Regions from separate parts of the Rhizobium sp. CB3171 genome, predicted to be linked through region 2. Evidence: riboswitches for the same ligand, from Rfam matches in the RefSeq annotation. Region 2 holds a riboswitch; the other holds the start of a gene.
What was found. A riboswitch is a leader RNA that binds a small molecule or an ion and turns the genes downstream of it on or off. The one in region 2 is predicted to bind cobalamin.
Positions count from the first base shown of each region.

Region 1: another riboswitch for cobalamin. It lies ahead of QA648_RS02350 (aromatic ring-hydroxylating dioxygenase subunit alpha); the one in region 2 lies ahead of cobU (bifunctional adenosylcobinamide kinase/adenosylcobinamide-phosphate guanylyltransferase).

Region 1 is NZ_CP121652.1:486,617-490,021, reverse strand. Features, by position in the region: gene QA648_RS02355 (hybrid-cluster NAD(P)-dependent oxidoreductase) at 1-989, opposite strand, end outside; gene QA648_RS02350 (aromatic ring-hydroxylating dioxygenase subunit alpha) at 992-2,236, opposite strand; cobalamin riboswitch at 2,338-2,542, opposite strand; gene QA648_RS02345 (ACT domain-containing protein) at 2,759-3,172, opposite strand; gene QA648_RS02340 (DUF6656 family protein) at 3,273-3,405, shown strand, end outside.
Region 2 is NZ_CP121652.1:1,706,105-1,709,509, reverse strand. Features, by position in the region: gene QA648_RS08400 (chloride channel protein) at 1-1,161, opposite strand, end outside; cobalamin riboswitch at 1,343-1,741, shown strand; gene cobU (bifunctional adenosylcobinamide kinase/adenosylcobinamide-phosphate guanylyltransferase) at 1,884-2,411, shown strand; gene cobW (cobalamin biosynthesis protein CobW) at 2,417-3,405, shown strand, end outside.

The DNA.
Region 1 (3,405 bases), 1.2 Mb from region 2:
TCGACCTCGCCCGACAGTTTCATCACCCTGCAGGTGCCGCAGAGACCGGATTCGCAGGCAGCACCGATGCGTACGCCGGCGCCGCGCGCGGCCTGCAGGATCGTCTGGCCTGGGGCGCAGGCGACATCCCTGCCGGCCATGGTGAAGCGGATCGAGGTCGCCGCGTCCGTCGACGCGTCATCGCTGACTTCGGCCAGCGGCGTTGCCGCCTGCGCCGGCTGGAAGCTTTCCTGATGGTAGCGCGCCATGTCGAAGCCGTGGGCTTCCAGCATGGAGCGGACGGCATCCATGAAGACTTCAGGGCCGCAGCAGAAGATGGTGCGTTCCATGAAATCTGGCGCGAGCAGTCCGATCTTTGCCTTGTCGATGCGGCCCTTCAACCCCGACCAGAGATCGGTGCGGCCGCAGCCCTCGACGATGAAGCCGAGATCGAGGTTCGGCATGAAGCGGGCGAGATATTCCAGCTCCGAGCGAAAAATGATGTCGGCGGGGCTGCGCGAGCAATTAACGAAGGTGATGTCCGACAACGGCGCTGTGTCGGCCATGTAGCGCGTCATCGCCATCATCGGCGTGATGCCGGAGCCGGCCGAAACGAAGAGATATTTTTCGCCGGGATGACGGATGTGGCTGAAATCGCCGAGCGGGCCGAAAGCCTTGATGCGCATACCGGGCTTCAGGTTCTCGAACATCCAGCGCGTGCCGATGCTGTCCTTCTGCGCCTTCACCGTGACGGCCACGGAAAAGGGCCGCGACGGCGTGGACGACAGCGTGTAGGTGCGCATGACCGGCTCGGGCGCCGTCGGCAGTTCCAGGGTTACGAACTGGCCCGGCAGATAGCGGAACCAATTATCCTTGTCGGAGCGGAATGTGAAGGTCATCACATCGGGCGCTTCCGGCGTTGCCGACAGGCATTCGAGCAGATGCTGCCTGTCGCTCCATGGCTGCATCTGGTCCAGGTGCTGATGGCGGAGAGAGATGGTCATGTTCATACTCAGGCAACCGCCGACAGCTTGGCCTGGTCGCCCTGCAGCCGGTTGATCATGAAATTCGAGTACCACTCGACGAACTGCATGACGCCCCCCTCGTGGAGTTCCGAATAGGGGCCGGGCTCATAGGCCGGCGAGCGTATGCCGAAGGCATTTTCCTCGACGATGCGACGGTCCTGATCGTTGGTTTCCGTCCAGACATGGGTCAGTTCCTCGAGGTCATAGTCGACGCCCTCGACCGCATCCTTATGCACCAGCCATTTGGTGGTGACCGCGGTTTCCTCGGCGCTGATCGGCAGCACGCGGAAGGAAATAGCGTGGTCGCCGAGAAGATGGTTCCACGTTGTCGGGTAATGGAACAGGATCATCGCACCGATATTGTTGATGGTCACGTCAGGCGATAGCGGCCGCTTGACGGCGCGCTTGCCGGACATGGTGTAGCTTTCAGCCCCTTCGATCAGCGGCATGCGGGCGGCGCGGAACTGACCATCGGGTGCGATCTTGAATTGGCTCGGCAAGCCGGCGGCTTCGCAGCGCTGCCAGTGCTCAGTGATGAGGGGATCGTTCATCGCACCTTGTACACCCGTGATGGTCGGCGCTTCCGGGTAGGTACGGCAGAGCTCCGGATGATTGGCGGCGCAGTGATAGCACTCGCGATTGTTCTCCCATACCAGCTTCCAGTTGCCCTTTTCGATGATGGTGCTCTGGAAGGCGATCTTCGTCTCGCCGATGCGATGCGGCGCCATGTAAGGCTCGATCGCGGCGCGGACCGGGGAGAAATCCGGGGCATTCTTCGCCAGGCAAATGAAGATATAGCCACCGACGCTTTCGCAGTGAATCGGCTTCAGGGAGAACTGGCTCTTGTCGAAATCCTCCGCCATCTGCCGGGCGAAAAGCAGTGAACCGTCGAGCTCGTAGGTCCACTGGTGGTAGGGGCAGACAAGCTTGGCCGAAGAACCGCGCTCGGAGGCGCAGACACGCGAGCCGCGGTGGCGACAGCTATTGTGGAAGGCGCGGATGACCTGATCCCGGCCGCGGACGATAACGACGGGATAATCACCGACCTGGACCGTGAAATAATTGCCCGCCCGCGGCACTTCGCAATCATGGCCGATGAACAGCCAGTCGCGATAGTAGATCATCTCCATGTCGAGCTTGAAATAATCGGGGTCGGTATAGAAGGCCTGCTCCAGGCTGAAACCCTGGCGGCGGTTCTTCAATTGTCGCAAAACGTCGGTGCCGATATCCATGTGTCTATCCTCGTGCAATACCAGGCAGTAGGCAGAGGACATGCACCGGCCGGCCTTAAACGGCCCAACGCATTACCCCCCGACTGCCCGCCGCGGTCAGTGAAATCTATCGTCCCCAAGGCTGGTTTCCGGGCTCTGGAGCGGTCCCCAAGGGGACCCCATGGCGCCTTCCCAGGTTGTTCTCGACCCAGTGGCTTTATCTGCCATGCCTCACTCCACCACCGTTGCGGGGGCAGCGCCGGATTTTGACCGGCTTCCCAATTCTCCGCCTCCCTAATAGACGGCACCTTGAGATTGAGGTCATCATAGCTCCCGCCTCATGCGTCGCTCTGCTGCAATGCGACATCGGCTTCGAAATTGGCGACAGATGAGATGAAGCTTGGAAATGACGCGAATTTTGTCGCGATAATACGAACAAATTCAAGCTATTAGCTTGGTGCCGGCAAAATGCGCGTCCGCGCGAACCATTCTGCGCTCCATGACGCTTTATCTTGATTGCGACAGAGCGATGGGCGATGAATTTTAGGGACGATCTTGTCCGGCGGAGAGCGCCTTCAATGCCGCTATGGCACGCTCGGCATCGGCGATCGGCACGAAGATATGGTCATGATAATAGGCCGCAACGACATTGGCGCTGATGCCCTCGCTTCCGAGTGCCATAGCAAAGGCGGCCGTCAAGCCCACGGCCTCCAGCGAGGAATGGACGTCTAGGCTAATCATTCGCATGGCGGGTTCAGCCGGAAGCCCCGCCTGCCGGGCGGCCTCGATCGGAAGGATCAGCGTCATTCCCTCTTTTTCGTGGAACATTCCGATCGGCTTCAAATGGATATAGTCTGTCAGCATTGAAGGCGGCACGCAGCAAAAGACGAATTCGCCTTCAATGAGATTTGGCTTCATGCTCGCAATCAGCAGTTTGAGTTCGGTGATACCCGGCATGGCTCTGATCCTTCCAAACATCCCAGCGTGGCGCGCTTAAGCCCGGCTCAAGCTAGGCGATCTATCAACTGCTATCCATACCCATACCGTGAGTGCCGCCATGGCCAAGCTCAGATATTTCGACGCCAAGAAGCCCGCCGAACCGGAACCAGAATTGCCGGCGGCCTCCCATAGCGAATTCCTGCGCACCGGCCGCATCACCCGCGACAGGGCGCATTGGCTGGCCGAAGAGC
Region 2 (3,405 bases):
CATGCCGACCACGGCATAGACGGCCGGCGTCAGTGTGGCGTGATCGAAATAGGGGCCGCAATAGGCGAAGATTTTGCCGAGCAGCGCGCCCATGAACAGCGACGCAAAGAACAAGCCGCCTCTGAAGCCGGATCCGATCGACACGGCGGAGGCCAGGGATTTCAGGATGAAAAGTCCGGCCAATGCGCTGAGTGTCACATTTGTCGACAGGTTGAGATGCAGTGCGCCGTGGCCGGCCGACAGAACCTGCGGCGAGATCAGCGCCAACAGGCCGACGACAAGGCCGCCGAGCGCCGGACGGAAGGGCGGCGCGATGGAGCTCTTGCGCGCAAACTCTTCGACCCAGGCGACGCCTTGCATGATCAGGATGCCTATACCGGCGCAGAAAGCACCGAGCAGGACAGCCGGAAGATAGTCGGCAGGGACGATCGCACCGAAATGATCGATGTCGATGGCGAAGTCGTCACCGGCGAGCAATCTTGCGATCATGGTCGATATCAGCGCTGAGACGACGACCGGCGTCAGGGTGAGGATGGAATAACTTCCGATAATCAGCTCGAAAGCGTAGAAGGCGCCGGTGAGCGGCGCATTGAACGCGGCGGCGATGGCGCCGGCAGCGCCGCAACCGACGAGCATGCGCAGGTCGGCGCGGCGCATCTGCATCTTATAGCCGAATTTCGACGCAATGCCGGCGGCAAGCTGCGTGTAGCCAGCTTCAAGCCCGACCGACGCGCCGAAACCGTTCGAGATCAGGTTTTGCACCGCAACGAGGATACTATCGGTGAGCGACATACGGCCACCGTGCAGCGCATTGGCTTCGATCGGGTCGACCATCGGCTTCTTGCGCGTGCGCGACAATATATAGAGCAAGATGCCGAGGATGATGCCGCCGGCTATGGGCGCGATCAGAAGCACCGACTTGTCTGGTATAGCTACCGCTGCCGAACTCAGGCGCTCATAGTCGGTGATCCCATAGATGGCGCTGTGAAGCTTGCGCGAGACAAAGCTCATCGCTGTTACGGCGCAACCGGAGACTATTCCCGCCAGGGCGCCGGCGAAAACCAGCCCCAATTCGCCACGACGCAGCAATGCCCTGAACCGACCAAGATCGAATAGGGCGGAGAAGACGCCGAGGCGGCGCGGTTGGAATTTCTGTAACATGGGGAACAGACGACAGTTTTTTGCTCAAAGCTACGTGCTTGGCTTCTATAAACTCCTAACATCAAAGAAATACGGCAAAAAGAGCGCCAAACCGCTGCGACTTTTATGCATATTTCGCCGTTAGGACAGCCGATGTCGTATCGGCCGGCCTTGATTGACTTGCCGGGACCGAAAGCCTAATCATTGCGGCATAACGAATGGTTCCCGAGCGGCGATCTGTCGCATGGGATGAAAAGGGAATGTGAAGGGGCGGACCCAACTCGGGCGTTCTCATCACAGCCGACCCCGCGACTGTAGAGCGGTCAGGGTCTTTCATCCGGTTTGGGGGGTATTTTGCTGATGGTCCGCGTGGTGCGGGCAGGTGAAAGCAGCTTCGAGCCGGAAAAGCCACTGGCGTGGCATCATGATCAACCAGGGCTGGACGCCTCTAATTCTACGAATCGTCCGCCTTTTCATGATGTTTGCCGGGAAGGCGAGGGAGATCCGCTGGTGCAGGAGCGGAGGCGACCGATTTCGGTTTGCCCCGCTTGCTGCGCCTCATCCGCGAGCCAGGAGACCTGCCATACGTGCCGGGCACAAGGCCCACCCCAGGGACGGATGTCTCGGCTGCCAGCACGGAGGTTGTCATGGCGCGAAATGAATTTTGGGCGCGCAGGCGCCTGCTTTGCGGCTTTGGCGGCATCGCGCCCGCGGTCGCCTTTGTGTCGGGGCGGAAATAGCCGATGCTATCCTCACCGTCCCGCGCCGTTCTTGTTCTCGGCGGCGCACGCTCCGGTAAATCCCGATTCGCCGAATCGCTGATCTCGGATACCGGCCTCGATCGTCATTACGTGGCGACGGGCCAGGCCTGGGACGACGAAATGCGCGATCGCATCGCACAACATCGCGCCGAACGGGGTGATCTTCTCTGGACGACGCATGAGGAGCCGCTCGATCTTACGGCGCGGCTGGCGGCGATCGACGGCGAGGACCGCGCTGTTCTCGTCGATTGCCTGACGCTTTGGGTCACCAACCTGATGATGGCCGAGCGCAACATCGCGGCGGAATTTTCCGCTCTCACCGAATTTCTACCGGGCGCAAAGTCACGCCTCGTCCTCGTTTCCAATGAGGTCGGGCTCGGCATCGTGCCTGAAAACCGTATGGCGCGCGAGTTTCGCGATCATGCCGGCCGGTTGCACCAGATGATCGCGGCGGCGAGCGCCGAAGTCTATTTTATCGCGGCGGGGCTGCCGCTGAAAATGAAGGGTTGATCCGCATGAACCAGGAAAAAATTCCCGCCACCGTCATCACCGGCTTCCTTGGCGCCGGCAAGACGACGATGATCCGCAACCTCCTGCAGAACGCCGGCGGGAAGAAGATCGCCCTGATCATCAACGAGTTCGGTGATCTTGGCGTCGATGGCGACGTGCTGAAGGGCTGCGGCGCGGAAAACTGCACCGAGGACGACATTATCGAGCTGACCAACGGCTGCATCTGCTGCACGGTCGCGGACGATTTCATCCCGACCATGACCAAGCTTTTGGAGCGTGATGCGCGTCCCGATCATATCGTCATCGAGACTTCCGGTCTGGCGTTGCCGCAGCCCCTCGTCGCTGCTTTCAACTGGCCGGATATCCGCACCCAGGTCACCGTCGACGGCGTCATCACCGTGGTCGATAGCGCCGCTGTCGCCGCCGGCCGTTTTGCCGATGATCACGATGCTGTCGAAGCCCGTCGTGTCGAAGACGAATCGCTTGATCATGAAAGCCCGATCGAGGAGCTGTTCGAGGATCAATTGACCTGCGCCGATCTTATCGTCCTCAACAAGACCGACCTGATCGATGTCGCTGGCCTTGGTCGCGTCCGTACCGAAGTTGCCTCTCGCACCGCCCGCAAGCCGACGATCATCGAAGCGAAAAATGGTGAGGTTCCGGCCGCCATCCTCCTCGGCCTCGGCATCGGCACCGAAGGCGATATCGCCAACCGCAAATCACATCACGAGCTGGAACACGAGGACGGCGCACCGCATGATCATGACGAATTCGACAGCTTCATCGTCGAGCTCGGCCCGATCGCCGATCCGCTTGCCTTTATCGAGAACTTGAAGGGCGTGATTGCCGAACACGATGTCCTGCGCCTCAAGGGTTTTGTCGATGTGCCCGGCAAGCCGATGCGCTTGCAGATCCAGGCCGTCGGCAGCCGCATCGACCATTATTTCGACCGCGCCTGGACGCCGGGCGAAGAGCGTCAGACGCGGCTTGTGGT